2 regions of the Thalassotalea ponticola genome follow, and region 2 is predicted to be linked to the other one. Evidence: predicted binding sites of a transcription regulator. Region 2 holds the regulator's gene; the other holds the start of a gene.

Region 1 (7,927 bases), 910 kb from region 2:
CCGATAAGTCAGCTCGAAATTTCTTCCTTTACTATTACGAGTCGCAATTAACCGCAGTGCGTTTTGGTCCGTGGAAAATGCACTTTGCAACCAAACCGACCGGGTTGTATTACGACGATATGGTTACCCACAGCATGCCCAAATTGTTTAACTTGCGCAAAGACCCCATGGAACACTACGACGGGGTGACCGGTTTCCATCAAGTGATGCGCAAAAGTTGGATCATGCAGCCGATTATTTCTGGCTTAACCGAGCACGTGAAAACATTTTCTAAATTCCCACCTCGTCAAGAGGCAGCGTCGTTGAACATTAACGAGGCAATAGAGAAAGCGAAGTCATTAAATCACGGCCATTAACGCTCACATTAATCATGTAAATACACGTATAAACAAAAGCCACCTGAGTATCTGGTGGCTTTTTATTTATACGCTTCACCTGCCCTATGCTCACCTGTCGATAACAAATCCTAGCGCGTTCCTGCGTTACATACTCGACTTACACCCGCGAAGAGCAAGTCAAAACCGCAAGTATTAACGTAGCCATTTATGATCTAGTGATTTGTGCTCATTAGCTTTATCTGTTCAATCAAGTGTTCAATCTGCCGATTGTTAGGAACCAATGTCGACAAGTGGTTTGCGTATTTTAAAGCTTGGTCATATTGTCGCAAGGCCAAGTGTGTTTGGGTCAAACTATAGCTGATATCAGGGTTGTTCGGGCTTAGTTTGAACGCTTGGTAAAACGCATTAAGCGCTCGTGACAAATCGCCCATATCTTGTAATAACAGTGCATACGCGTAGTGAAAGCGAGGATTGTCGTTGGCGTACTTTGACGCTCTCGCTAAATATTCCAACGCTTGCGATTTTTGTTGTTGGCGAATAAGCCCCATTGCCAATGCGTAATTGAGATCGCTATTAGTTGAATCAACCTTTAACCCGCGTCGCAACACCTGCTGAGCAGCCCCCTCGTCTGCTTGGCGCCGGTAAAGGTCGGCTAAATTGATATAGGCAGGAATATAAATAGGCTCTATTTCAATGGCCTTTAAATAGTGCTGTTTTGCTTGCTCTTGTTGATTTAAAGCCAACGCAAGATTGCCTAAATTGGTATGAGAAAAGCCTCGTTCGGCCTGATACTTTTGAATCGACTTGTATTCCTCAAGCGCTTTGTTGAGTCGGGTGATGTCATGCTCTGATAATGAGTTAGCCTCATTTTCGAGCAACATTGGCGACAATACTCGAGCGGCTTCTGCTCTAACTGCGAGCAAATTATCATCCAATAACGAGTTGATCATCCGCCAGCGATGCTGAATATCAAAAGCTTGTGCGGCGAAAATAGCAGCCTGACGCTTAAGCGGCTCGGTGTCTTTAATCGCTCGAGTGATTGCGATAATGGCGTTTTTATCCGCACTAGTCACCAGTCTATTCAACGCCGAGGCACGCACAATGTCAGGTGCTCGCTGATCTTGTACAATTTGAGTTAACATCGCTGACGCATTTGGCATGCGATTATCGGATGCGTGAAACGCTAACGAAAAGTGCTCTTGGGCCATGTATTTTGATGCTGGATGCCATTGTTTAATACTGTCTACGGCCCACTGCGCAGTTTTATCATCATGACAACTATTACAGGCATTTGGCGCTTTGGTTTTAATCGTTAGATCAGGACGCGGAACGCGAAAGCTGTGATCACGCCTTGCATCGACTTTCATATACGTAGTGGCCGGCATGTGACAATCGACGCATTGGCTGCCTTTGGATTCTGGCTTATGGCCATGGTGAATTGGCGTATCGTATAGTGGTGCATCATGACATTGAGTACAGGTTGTATTACCCGCTAATTTGAGATCACCTGAATGAGGGTTGTGACAATTGGTGCAAGTCACTCCTTTGTTATACATTTTACTTTGCAAAAATGAGCCCCACACGTAGTTTTCATCCCAAATTTGACCATCTACGTGGTAATATTCGGGTGTCAGTAGCGCGGCTCTAAACTGCTCAAAAAACTGATCCGGTTGGGTTCGATCAGCAAGTTGAGAGCGGCGGGCATGACAGGTGGCGCACACCTGTACCTGTTCGCTATTCACCAATGGCTCGGCGCTGACTAAACTACCGTCCGGTTGACGTAAAAATGCTGATGTTTTGGCCTTTAGGCTGACTTTAAAACCTTTGTCTACTGACCGCTGGTCGCCTTGAGCCCAAGTTACGTGCTCAGTCGCATCACCGTGGCATGCTTGACAGCTGACGTTGATATTGCGATACGTGGAGTCGAATGAATTATTATTTATGTCGTAGTGCTTTTTAAACTCTGTCGAGTGGCAATCAGCGCACATGTGATTCCAATTTTGACCTTTCTGCGACCAGTGGAATAAATCATGCGGTTGTTGTTCAGGGTGCAATACAAACCATCGTTGACCACCTTGCTCTTTAGAGCGAGAGTCCCACGCAAAGGGAAACAACTGAATGTGACCATTGCCCATATCGAACATATATTGTTGTAGCGGGTAGTAGCCAAATGAGTATAAAACCGGATACTCGGTGAGTTTGCCGGTTAAATCCGGCATTGCGATGATTAGTTGCTGATCTTTGCTAAAAAATCGCACAACCTGTTGCTGGTATTCGAGCGTTTGATTATCAAAATTACCCAACACCTTGGTTAAAGACGCCTTGCCCATTGCGTGATAGTGATGTGAGCTTTGCCATTGTTCTACTTGTGTTTTATGGCAACTAACACATTGTTGCTCTGCCACCGCTTGAAACGTGGCATAAAACGCCAAGGTAAACCACAAGATCAACAAGCATAATGGTCGGATCATAAAACTGTCTCATTATTGTTTTTAACTGACATATAAATAAGGTATAACCGGTGCTAACAAAATTACAATCTGGCAAAGGTAATCAATAGCACGCAGCCCTATTTAGCGCTTAAAAATAGCAGACACCAATCGGCCAATTTGTTGAAAAAACATCACCCAATCACCAATAAAACTGTACAGCGGATAGCTAAACGTTGCCGGCTTATTGCGTTCAAAAAAGGCATGGCCTATCCAAGCAAAGCCGTAACCGACGAAGGGCAACAACCACAGCAACTGGTATTGGGACGTGACTAGTGCATAAGCGAGTATAACGAGTACTAACGCACTGCCGGCAAAGTGCAGTGCTCGGCAGCTTGGGTTTTGGTGTTGCGATAAGTAAAATGGATAAAATTCGTGAAAACTTTGGTATGCCGTTTTACTCACGGTTTGCTTGTTTGTCATTCTGCTCTCGCTTAGCATATTTGTTTGCGTTGGTATTACTCACCACGATAGTGCACCATTACCGGACCGGTTACCTCACCGACGCTGATTTGAGTAAGAGTCTGGTAGTCGCATTCATCAAAAAAACTCTGATATTTTTGCGTGGTGACATATACCACTACCCCTTCTGATTCGGCATCATCGGCAAAAGTGGCGTTAACCGCTGCCATCAAATAATGACCAAAGCCGTGGTGCTGATGTAATGGGTGAATGGCAATAAATGACAATATGTGAAACCGCTTAAACGGCACAGCGTCGATCAGCTTGTTCTCTTTCTCAATCATTTGCTTGGTTGATACATAGCCGGCCGAGAGCATCATTTTTAAACGCCAATGCCAAAAGCGCTCAGAACTGAAACCGCTATCAGGACAATGCAGGCAGGCGACGCCAACCAAGGCTTCACCGCTATAAAGCCCCAAGATGGGTTGTTGCGCTTGCCAAAACGCCGCTAATTCTTCGCGAATCGCGCCTCTGAGCTTTTGCTCATAATCACCACTCCCCGTGTCAAATATCGCCATAAACACCGGATCATCGTGATACGCTTGAAAAATAAGTGATGCCGCTAGCTTGAGCTCGGCGGCGCTAAGATAAGCAGCGCGAACATCAGCGTCGGTTTTTAATTGCACATCATTCATGGTCAACTCTCCTTTTGCATAACTGAACACTGACGCCCGGTATCGAATATCGCTGAACACAAGTGCTATTAATGTTTAAAATTTAAACATACTACGCAAAATGTCGGCAAGTCAAATATTGGTCTAAAGCTAAAAATTTTCTATACTGCAAAGGTGTTAATACGTTAATTATTTTCGCTCATAGAGCAATAGATGTTATGAGGTCTAGCATGGATTTATCGCACCATTCACTTGAACTTTTATTTGAGCAACTTGGCCTTGAAAGCAGCCCAAAAGCAATGCAAGCTTTTGTTGAGCATAACAAGGGCTTGCCGCGCGACATGCATTTATCAGACGCTCCATTTTGGAGTGACTCGCAAGCGCGTTTTTTACAACAGGCGATAGAACAGGACTCAGATTGGTGTGAGGTTGTTGATGTATTAGACAGTATGCTGCGCTGATCGGTTAATCATCGCGGCCATATCTATTGATCATAAACTCGGACGTGTTGATCTTTGCTGTTCATTTTTGCAGCGAGTTGTTTGCGAATTTTACAAGGCAATGACTATAACGTTAAGTCATCTAAACAAATAGGCGTTAACAAAGCAGAAATTTAAAAAAAAACGCTGCCCACAGAGGTCTGCCTAAATTCTCCCTGCTCTGTAATATCTGATATTTACATAGATGACTATGCTGTATGACAGCTATTTTGATCAGAAATCATTTAGGTTGAACAAAATTTGTACCAAAAAGATCTGCTGGTCTAGAAGTAGTAAGTCAATAGTTGATGTCGCCAATCACGACACAGTATATGTATGTGCTTTATAGATTGCGTGCTTGCCAACTGACAATTTTATGGAGGATTGACAGGATAAATGCGCCAGAAAAGCGAAGGGCCAACGCTGCTATTGCTACCAGCACTGACCCCATCTGTGTTTTAGTATAGACGCTTAAATTAAATTTGCAAGTACGCGCTATCACCCCAAGATGTTAATTTTCCTTGCTTAAAAACCAACGGCGTACATTCGTCTTTGGTGGTCATGCCATCCGCCTGTTTGCGATTAGTGCGATAAAAAAGTACTTGTATGGTTTGTCCATCTTTTTCATAAACTTCACTAAAGTCAGCCACGCCCATCATTTCCAAAGCTTGCTGATATGGGGTGCCAATCTGCAGCTGGGCAATTTTTTTGCGATTTTCATACTCAGTATCAGCCCGGTTAAAGTGAATAGATTCACCATCTTTATCGGTGGAAACAACAATACACCCTGGTAACGTCACAACCAATGGCGCAATAACTAATAAAGCAGATAGTGATTTTTTCATCGTATTTCTCTCTTAATCGGTAATTCTAATTTTTTGTTTATTTTTGATAAACTAGCCAGTGAAAAAAGGCGTAGTCTGATGTCATCACTTTAGATTAATACAATAAGCTTGCCAACTTTCATAACATGTTGATTTTTAAAAACTTACAAATCAACTAAAGATTCTTCAGGTGACATTGTTAGTGAAACTCGCTATTATTTTGCCAATTTGACAACAATTTTACGCAATTTAAAATTATGGATACTCTACAACAGATCTATCAAGCGTGTAGCGCGCTACAAAAACAAAATAAAACGCCCTCGGTTGCTTTGCTAAAAGCGAGGCTTGCGGCGGGCACGCCATTGGCGGTAATTATTAAAGGCTTACAAGCTTGGCAAAAAAATCCCGCATTAGGTGACGTGGCGCTTGATCCGCGTAAAGAGCAGACCACAGATGCAACACAAGACCCACTAGATAAGCGCATTAGTGAAGCTATCCGCCCGCTGCAACAGCAAATCGATGCGTTATCGAAGCAAATTGACGAATTAAAAAAACAGCGGGGCTAAAAATGTCGCCACACGAATTGTCGTTGTATAGTCTTACCGCAATAACATACACAGGTTATCACAGGGTCAACGCCTTGCTATTAAGGGAAACTAAATCGCCTGTTAGTCATAGCAACAGACGAGAAAACTCGCTGCGAGTAGAGTTTACTTACAGAGGCTCTGCTCGATAGCGCAGTTGAGCTAAAAAGGCCTCCAGACTTTCGGCGACAAATTTATTCGGCTCAAGCCCTACCGGTTCAGCCCAAACCTCACCACTGTCGTTTTTAATCACTAGGTTGATCTCTTCGGCATCGGTGACCGCAAAAAATACTGTGTCCGCTTGGTTAAGTCGGCGTTTCATTAACACGTGACCAATGAGGTTTTGCTGTAAGCGGTCAAAGTCTTCACGGCTCCATGCAAATAGCAACTCAAGGGCGCCTTCATCACAATCACACGGGATCGCCTCCGAGTAGATCGCGGTAAAAAACTGCTTAATGTCGGGGTGTAAACTGATACCTAAGGCACTTTCAACGTTATCAAACGATAAGTTGTCGCTAATTTGAACCGGTTTCCATGCTGACATATTGTCGCCGTCAACGTCGCCTATTTCGCACTCAGATGGCCAGTTTGGGTCATGCTCAACACGCGGTAACCCACCGTGTTGTTGCTGACAGAAGGCAATATAATCATTTGCAAAGTTTACTAGGCTTTTTTGTAATGAACTCATAGGCTAAAATACACTGTATATATGACGATTTACTCATATTACACCGAACCTATCATTTTTAATACCATCAAAAAGTTAGCTTATGTCGAAATATTCAAACCGCGATGAACTAAAATCACTGGTCTTAGGGAAAACTACTGACTATACCAGCGAATATTCACCGCAATTATTACAAGCCGTGCCCCGTTCGCTCAATCGCGACGATATTAACGTCTCGGCGCCATTGCCATTTCAAGGAGAGGATGTGTGGTATGGCTACGAGTTGTCATGGCTAAACGCTAAGGGAAAGCCGGTGGTGGCGGTGGCAGAATTTCGCATCCCCTGTGAAAGCGACAACTTAATTGAATCGAAGTCGTTTAAACTGTACTTAAATAGTTTTAACCAAACGCGTTTTGACAATTGGCAACAGGTACAAGAAACCCTGTGTAAAGATTTATCGGCAACCGCTAACGCCAGTGTCAACGTCGAGCTTTTTGCCGTAGATCAATGCCCTGCACTAGCCATAGCCGATATTGACGCGAGCTGCATTGACGACATCGATATAGCCATAGACAACTACCAATTTGACCGCAATTTATTAGCCGCATCAACCAATGCCAACGACGCACAAGTGAGTGAGCAATTGGTATCGCACTTGTTAAAGTCAAACTGTTTAATCACCAATCAACCCGATTGGGGCAGCGTTTACATTAGCTATACTGGGCACCCCATTGATCGGGAAAAATTGCTTCGTTACATTATCTCCTTTCGCCAACACAACGAATTTCACGAACAATGCGTTGAGCGAATTTTCACCGACATCATGGCGTTTTGTCGTCCCAAATCGCTGACCGTGTTCGCTCGCTATACCCGTCGCGGTGGCTTAGACATTAATCCATATCGCTCAACCGAGCACGCTGTCGCTCCGCAAAACAGAACATTGCGCCAGTAGCCACTATCAGCCAAGGGGAATTACTATGCGGTGTTGCCAAGCGCAGACAAACACCGCATAACCTCATGGCAATAAGGTTAACCCGATTCAGCCTGACCAAGCGCATTTTGTATTAAACGGCGGTATTGATACTCTCGTGCTAATCTGGTGAGCTAACTCATAGAAAAAATAGCCGCTGACGGTCTTCCCTCCCTCTTTACCATCCTTATCTCTCTATAAATTTCAAATTTATAACAATAACTTAGAGTAAAAAATATTAGTGATTCAATGGATTATCTCTTGTGCCAATTTTTATTTGCACTAAAATAAAAATTAGACCAAGGCAAAGTCATACTCAGAATAAATCATTTTGTCACTTGGTTTTCCCGCTATCGGATTATAGCGACCATTTTGCGCCAGTCGTATCTAAGGGGTGCCTATGCAAATCGAATTAAATCCTGTTGGCAATATGTGCCTGTTATCACCGCTTGAAGTCGATTTATTACAGCAATCAGCGAATTCAGAATTGTATCAGTTGT
Region 2 (7,927 bases):
GGCGAGCACCGGTACACCGGCATTTTTTGTCCATCCGGGTGAAGCCAGTCACGGCGACTTGGGCATGGTCACGAGCGCAGATGTGGTACTGGCCATATCTAATTCTGGGGAAACCTCGGAACTGCTAGCCATCATTCCTATTATTAAGCGCATCGGTGCACACCTCATTGGTATGTCGGGTAACACGCAGTCTACACTAGCCACATTGAGCGATGTACATATCTGCATTAAAGTGCCTCGCGAAGCGTGCCCTTTGGGCTTAGCACCAACGTCAAGTACTACGGCAACTTTAGTTATGGGCGATGCACTAGCCGTTGCCCTACTCAACGCCCGAGGCTTTACCGCTGATGATTTTGCCCTATCTCATCCGGGAGGAAGCCTAGGTAGGCGATTGCTATTGCGTCTAGACGATGTCATGCACAGCGGTGATTTACTGCCTAAAATTAACTACCAGTGTAAAATTAAAGATGCCTTGGTTGAAATGACGCAAAAGGGCTTGGGAATGACGACAGTGGTCGATGACCACGGCACGCTCGTCGGCTTGTTTACCGACGGGGACTTGCGTCGAATTCTCGACGCACAACTCGACTTTCATCAAGTGTCCATCCACGAGGTGATGACCAAGCACCCTGTCGTCGCCAAGCAAGGAATGCTGGCAGCTGAAGGACTAAAATTGATGGAAGACAATAGCATTAATGGCTTGGTCGTGGTGAACGATCAACAACAACCGATCGGTGCCATGAACATGCATGATCTATTAAAAGCTGGAGTATTGTAGTGAGTACGGTTAATGCATTATTCAACACCCTATACGGCAATGTTGATGAGCGAGTTTTAACGGCAGCAAAGAAGGTAAAACTATTAGTCTGTGACATCGATGGTGTTTTTTCAGATGGCCGTATTTATCTAGGCAATGACTCCGAAGAGTTAAAGGCATTTAACACCAAAGACGGTTTTGGAATTAAGGCCTTGTCTCAAAACGGGGTTGCTGTTGCAGTGATCACCGGTCGTCAGTCAAATATTGTCAACAATCGGATGCGCGCGCTAAATGTGCAGTTTATTGTGCAAGGACAAGAAGACAAGATGCCCGCGTTAGTTGATATTGCTCAGCAGCTCGACCTTGATATCGATGAGGTCGCCTATATTGGTGACGATGTGCCCGACCTGCCCTGCATTGAAGCGGTAGGCCTTGGCGTTGCAGTGAATGACGCACACCCTCTAGTGGTGCGAAGCGCTGACTATGTCACCTTTTTAAAAGGTGGACACGGCGCAGTTAGAGAGCTGTGTGATCTGATCATGCAAGCACAAGGAACTCTGCACCTTGCCAAAGGAGCGAGCGTATGACCCGCTCGCATTATATTTCGATTATCTTATTTGTTATTGCCATCGCCATTTATGGCTATTTGCAGTATCAGCAGTCTCTCAAACTCGATAGACAACCTTTAATCGAAATTAATGAACCGGCATTTGTCGCCAAAGCACTTACCGCCAAAAAATTTGATAAAGATGGACAGTTAATCCATACCATTTATGCCGAACAAATGACCCATTTTGACCAAACAGCTGAGACTCAGTTTGTCGCCCCAGCCTATACGATTTACCCAACTGATGGCTCAACATCGTGGCGTTTAAGCGCCGATTCTGGCTTAATTGGCCGCGACAATATATTAATGCTTGAAAATCAAGTAAGATTATCCAATGATGATCAATTGGCCTATATCTCTGAAGTTCAGGCGACATCCTTACTGTTGGATTTAAACACCAAAATTATTACCTCAGAGCAAGACATTAAGATACTGGGTAAAGACTTTACTATGTACGGCTCTGGTTTAGAAATTAATGCTACTACCACTGAAATGACGTTGAGTGACCATGTACAGACAATCTTTAAAAAACGCGATCAATAAGTTAGTAATCGCTCTACCATTGTGTTTCGTCAGTCATTTATCGATTGCCCAACAAGCTGATTTTGAGCAAGACATCAAAATTGTCGCGAAAAAACAGGCCACCGATTTAAAGAAGCGCATCGCTAGCTACAGCGGCAATGTCAAAATCACCCAAGGCTCTCTGACTATATCGGCCGACTTAGTGCAAGTAATTGACGCCAAAGAAGCAGAAAATAAAAAATATCTGGCGCAGGGAAAGCCGGCAACGTTTTCACAACAGTTAGACAATGGCGATACCATTAAACTGCAAGCCAATGAAATCACCTACTCGCCATATACCAGCACACTAGTGATACGCGGCAATGCCAAGGTCAGCCAGCAAGACAGTATGGTGCAAGGTGACGTTATTACCTACAACCTAGAAACAGAGCAGTTAACCGCAGACGGAGATGGCACGGGTATTGTTACCACCATTATTGCTCCCGATAAAAAATCAAAAAAAACAACCGAACCTGAAAGTGAAAAAGAACAGTAAGATGACCGCTACTCTCGATGCAAAGCACTTAGCCAAAGCCTACAAAGGGCGCAAAGTCGTAAAAGATGTCAGTTTGTCCGTTAACGCTGGTCAAGTAGTCGGCCTGCTCGGTCCAAATGGCGCCGGAAAGACGACGTCGTTTTACATGATTGTTGGACTGGTTGCCAGCGACGAGGGTACAGTGACCTTAGATGACGTAGATCTGACCCTGTTACCGATGCACGAACGCGCGCGACACGGTATTGGCTACTTGCCGCAAGAGGCATCTATCTTTCGCAAGTTATCGGTACGCGATAACATTATGGCAATATTGCAAACCCGTAAAGAACTCAGCGCGAGTCAGCGCCAAGACAAGCTCGAATCGCTAGTCGAAGAATTCAATATTGGCCATATTATCGACAATACCGGGCAAAGCCTGTCGGGGGGAGAGCGTCGACGCGTTGAAATAGCCAGAGCGTTAGCGGCTGATCCCAAATTTATCTTACTCGATGAGCCCTTTGCCGGCGTCGACCCGATTTCAGTCAGCGATATAAAAAAAATAATTTTACACTTAAAAGAACGCGGTATTGGTGTGCTTATCACCGACCACAACGTGCGTGAGACACTCGATGTGTGTGAACATGCGTATATTGTGAGTCACGGTGAACTAATCGCGCAAGGTAGTGCCGATCAGGTATTATCTAATCAGCATGTGAGAGATGTCTACCTAGGTGATAAATTCACGCTATAGTTATAGTAACAAGGTGACCAAACACTGTATCAGCAGGGTTAGTTTTCTCCGCCAAAATTGGCATATGTAATTCGTTTTATGGAAAGCAATTAACTCATGAGACCAAGTCTTCAGCTGCGCATAGGCCAGCATTTAACGATGACGCCACAGTTGCAACAAGCGATCAAATTGTTGCAGCTATCTACCTTGGATCTGCAACAAGAAATTCAAGAAGCTCTCGACTCTAATCCGTTGCTTGAGGTTGATGATAGTCAATCGACGGATGATATGGCGGATCTCGATATGAACGATGTGCAACAATCGTCGAGCAATAGTGATAACGCCGATCAAATTACCACCAGTGAAGCTCTTACCAACAGTGAAATCCCTCAGGATTTGTCGGTTGATTCGACTTGGGAAGAAAGCTTCAGCGCCGGTACGTCAATGACCGGCATTGCCCCGCCAAACGACGACGATTCGCTATATCAAGGTGAAACCAGTGAAACAATTCGCGATCATTTGACTTGGCAAATGGAGCTCACTCCGTTTTCTGATACCGACCGCAGTATCGCGATGACGATCATTGACGCGATAGACGATGCCGGCTACCTGACTATCAGTACTGCTGAAATACTCGAAAGTATCGCCGATGAACGCATCGAATTGGACGAAGTTGAAGCGGTGCTCAAGCGAATTCACATGTTTGATCCCATCGGCTCCGGTGCGTGTTCTGTACAACATTGTTTATTAATCCAATTAAATCAATTTGACAGCAATACACCGTATTTAGCGCAAGCCAAACAAGTGATCAGTAAACACATTGATTTGCTCGCCAACCGCGACTTTCGCAGTATCATGCGCAAAACGCGGTTAAAAGAAGACGAGTTACGCGAGGTAATGCGCTTAATACAAAGTTTAAACCCTCGTCCTGGCGATGCCATTGCCCAAGGCGAGGAGCAATATATTATTCCTGATGTCAGTGTGGTGAAGAAAAACGGACGTTGGGTGGTTGAACTAAACCCCGATACTGCACCAAAGCTCAATATAAATGGTCAGTATGCTGCTATGGCGAAAAACAGTTCAGCCCAAGACAGCCAGTTTATTCGCTCGCACTTACAAGAGGCTAAATGGTTCATCAAATCACTGGAAAGCCGCAACGATACCCTGTTGAAGGTATCTAACTGTATTGTTCAACAACAGCAAGGTTTTTTTGAACACGGACCTGAAGCCATGCGCCCTATGGTGCTAAATGACGTTGCCGAAGCGGTTGAGATGCACGAGTCGACAATTTCTCGGGTTACCACACAAAAGTACATGCATACTCCAAGGGGAATCTTTGAATTAAAGTATTTCTTTTCTAGTCATGTCAGTACTGAAAACGGGGGAGAGTGCTCATCGACGGCGATACGCGCCCTAATTGAAAAGCTGGTCAACGCTGAAAACCCACAGAAGCCTTTAAGTGACAGTAAAATTACTGCATTATTGGCGGAACAAGGTATTAACGTTGCGCGCCGGACAATAGCTAAGTATCGAGAATCTTTGGGTATCCCACCATCTAACCAAAGAAAAAGCTTACTGTAAGCACAACGATAAGGAAACAGCTTATGCAAATCAATATCTCTGGTCATCATGTTGAAGTTACCGACTCTATGCGCGGTTATGTTGAACAAAAATTTGAGAAACTTGAACGTCACTTCGACCATATAAACAACGTTTATGTCGTATTGAAAGTTGAAAAGCTGCAACAAATCGCAGAGGCAACGCTACACGTGAACCAAGGTGAAATATTTGGTTCTGCCGAAAATGAGGACATGTATGCATCGATAGATGCACTTGTCGATAAACTTGACCGTCAAGTGTTAAAACACAAGGCGAAATTATCCAGTCATTAAATTTTATGAATCTTGCCAACTTGTTATCACCGGACTGCACAGTGTGTGCAGCTCCGGGCAATAGTAAAAAAAACATTCTAGAACAAATTAGTGTGCTTGCGGCCAACAAAATCAGTTCGGCGACAGCAAAAGAATTACTCAATAACCTGATCAACAGGGAAAAGTTGAGTAGTACAGGGATTGGTAATGGCATCGCCATACCGCACAGTAAAATCAATAATAACGAGCAACCCATCGCCGTACTTATCACCACAGATACACCTATAGGCTTTGATGCAATCGATAATAAACCGGTGGATATCTTCTTTGCTCTGTTCGTTCCTGAAGACCGCTGTCAGCAACACTTAGAGACACTAGCGAGTATCGCGCAATATTTTGCCGATAAACAAAACAGTAAAAAAGTCAGACGCTGTACCTCAGCCAATGAACTTTACAACACGGTCGCCAACGGCTAACAGGGAATCGCTATGAAATTAATGATCGTCAGTGGCCGCTCCGGCTCGGGAAAAACTGTCGCTCTGCGCGTACTGGAAGACTTGGGCTACTACTGTGTAGACAATATTCCCGTCAATCTATTACCCGCTCTCACACACACGGTGATTAATGATTACCAGCATGTTGCCGTCTCGTTAGATGTACGCAACCTGCCAACCAACCCTGACGATGCCAGTGAGATTATCGATTATTTACCAAATAGCGTCGACTTGTCGGTGCTATTTCTCGATGCTGATGATAAAGAGTTAGTACGCCGCTACAGTGAAACCCGGCGATTACATCCCTTGATCCGCAAAAACATGGCTTTAGATCAAGCTATCGCATTGGAAAAGAAACTTCTCGATCCAGTCGCCAGTCGCGCTAACATGTATATCAATACCACCAGTTTAACGCCGCATCAGTTGGCGGATTTAGTGCGCGAGCGAGTAATGGGGTCAAAGACTGGTTCATTGGTGTTAGTGTTTGAATCATTTGGTTTCAAACACGGTGTTCCCACCGATGCCGATTATGTATTTGATGCGCGCTTCTTACCAAACCCTTTTTGGGAGCAAGGCTTAAAGGCATTTACCGGTCTCGATCAACCGGTGCAAGATTTCCTCGCAGCACAACCCATAGTCACCAAGTTTATTTGGCAAATAAACTCATTTATGATGACTTGGTTGCCTCACCTTGAACGCAATAATCGCACCTATTTAACGGTGGCCATTGGTTGCACTGGAGGACAGCATCGAAGTGTTTATATTGCTGAAACTCTGGCCAAGCAATTTAAAAAAGAAGAAAAAGATGTGCAAGTACGTCATCGAGAGTTAATTAAATAAGCGATCTAAATATCATGGCAAAAACCAAGTCTGCAACCTCAACCCATGCCTCGCGTATGGTGACCATTGAAAATAAACTCGGCCTACACGCGCGCGCAGCAACTAAGCTAGCTAAATTGAGCCAGCAATTTAACTCGTCAATTCGCATTGTGTTAGATGGTAAAACGGCCGACGCTGGCTCGATCATGGGCTTGATGTTATTAACCGGTAGTCAAGGGAAGACGGTTGCAGTTGAGTGCCAAGGCGATGATGCTGAACAAGCTCTTGATGCGGTGTGCCAGTTATTTGGCGACAAATTTGACGAAGCAGAATAGTAGCTGATTATTTTACAAATTTACGATACACTTCAATACGATAACTCCAAGTTATAAGCTTCAACCACAAATAAAACAAGTGACGACTTGCGAGGCTGAACATAACCATCAAGACTTAATAACAACAACACCCTTGCGCATGAGGTGAACCGTGGCAGAGTTGTCAGAACAAGAAACAAGCCAACAGCGATTACTAGAAATTAATACCGCTATCGATAGTGGTATGTTTGTCTACGTGCGTAAAATGCTGCAAAACATGTCCGATTACGACATCGCTTTGCTACTCGAGTCGTCTCCGGCCAAAAGTCGTAACGTATTATGGCAACTTGTTGATCCCGACCTACACGGCGATATTTTAGAAGAGCTTTCAGAAGAGGTGCGCAAAGGCATTCTGCGCAAAATGCAACCGGAAAAAGTTGCGGCCGCGACAGAAGGCATGGATATAGACGACCTCGCCGAAGTCCTGCGCGGATTGCCTGATTCAGCGTATCAAGAAGTGCTCAACTCGATGGATACGCAAGACCGTATGCGAGTAGAGCAGGCTCTCGCTTACGAGCCAGAAACGGCCGGTGGTATCATGAATACGGATACCATTACCCTGCGTCCTGATGTAACAGTTGATGTCGTACTGCGCTATTTGCGTCTCAAGGGCAAACTGCCTGAATCGACAGACTCCTTTTATGTGGTAAACCGTGAAGATATCCTCATCGGCAGTGTTTCTTTGGCTGACTTAGTCACAGCCCAACCAGAGCAAGCGATAGGGGAAATTACCGACACCCATACGGTGCCAGTAAACGTCGCGATGGAAGATACCGAAGTGGCCATTATGTTTGAACGCCACGACTGGTTTTCCGCTCCTGTTGTTGATGACGACAACCGCCTGCTCGGTCGTATTACCGTGGATGATGTGGTTGATATTATTCGCGAAGACGCAGAGCACTCAATGATGAGTATGGCCGGTCTCGATGACGAAGCCGATACATTTGCACCAGTTATTAAAAGTACTCGACAACGCTCCATTTGGTTAGGGGTCAATTTAATCACCGCCTTATTAGCCGTTGCGGTGTCGAGTATGTTTGAACCTATTTTAGCGGAAATGGCCATCTTAGCGGTGTTAAATACGTTAGTCCCCAGTATGGGTGGCGTCGCTGGTAGTCAAACGCTAACCTTGGTTATTCGCGGTTTGGCGTTGGGTCACATAGGCGAAAACAACGCGCGCACGATATTAACCAAGGAATTAGCCGTGGGCTTTTTAAACGGGCTTATTTGGTCACTGTT

Evidence for each region. The regulator sigma-54, encoded in region 2, starts transcription at its own class of promoters, with help from an activator protein. The targets are predictions, from matches to a motif close to GTTGGCACGNNNNTNGNNT.
Region 1: a site for sigma-54 is predicted at 5,325-5,343, ahead of ACAY30_RS05770 (DUF3192 domain-containing protein). Genes of this name have one in related genera too.

Annotation. Positions count from the first base shown of each region.
Region 1 covers NZ_CP166871.1:1,339,387-1,347,313, reverse strand. Annotated here, with positions in the region: gene ACAY30_RS05795 (arylsulfatase) at 1-356, shown strand, start outside; gene ACAY30_RS05790 (tetratricopeptide repeat protein) at 551-2,809, opposite strand; gene ACAY30_RS05785 (DUF962 domain-containing protein) at 2,912-3,250, opposite strand; gene ACAY30_RS05780 (GNAT family N-acetyltransferase) at 3,286-3,924, opposite strand; gene ACAY30_RS05775 (DUF2789 domain-containing protein) at 4,134-4,364, shown strand; gene ACAY30_RS05770 (DUF3192 domain-containing protein) at 4,859-5,227, opposite strand; gene ACAY30_RS05765 (hypothetical protein) at 5,464-5,772, shown strand; gene syd (SecY-interacting protein) at 5,921-6,478, opposite strand; gene queF (NADPH-dependent 7-cyano-7-deazaguanine reductase QueF) at 6,561-7,409, shown strand; gene ppnN (nucleotide 5'-monophosphate nucleosidase PpnN) at 7,828-7,927, shown strand, end outside.
Region 2 covers NZ_CP166871.1:427,077-435,003, reverse strand. Annotated here, with positions in the region: gene ACAY30_RS01985 (KpsF/GutQ family sugar-phosphate isomerase) at 1-778, shown strand, start outside; gene kdsC (3-deoxy-manno-octulosonate-8-phosphatase KdsC) at 772-1,344, shown strand; gene lptC (LPS export ABC transporter periplasmic protein LptC) at 1,341-1,907, shown strand; gene lptA (lipopolysaccharide transport periplasmic protein LptA) at 1,873-2,421, shown strand; gene lptB (LPS export ABC transporter ATP-binding protein) at 2,423-3,151, shown strand; gene ACAY30_RS01960 (RNA polymerase factor sigma-54) at 3,248-4,711, shown strand; gene hpf (ribosome hibernation promoting factor) at 4,735-5,022, shown strand; gene ptsN (PTS IIA-like nitrogen regulatory protein PtsN) at 5,028-5,477, shown strand; gene rapZ (RNase adapter RapZ) at 5,490-6,335, shown strand; gene ACAY30_RS01940 (HPr family phosphocarrier protein) at 6,350-6,649, shown strand; gene mgtE (magnesium transporter) at 6,801-7,927, shown strand, end outside.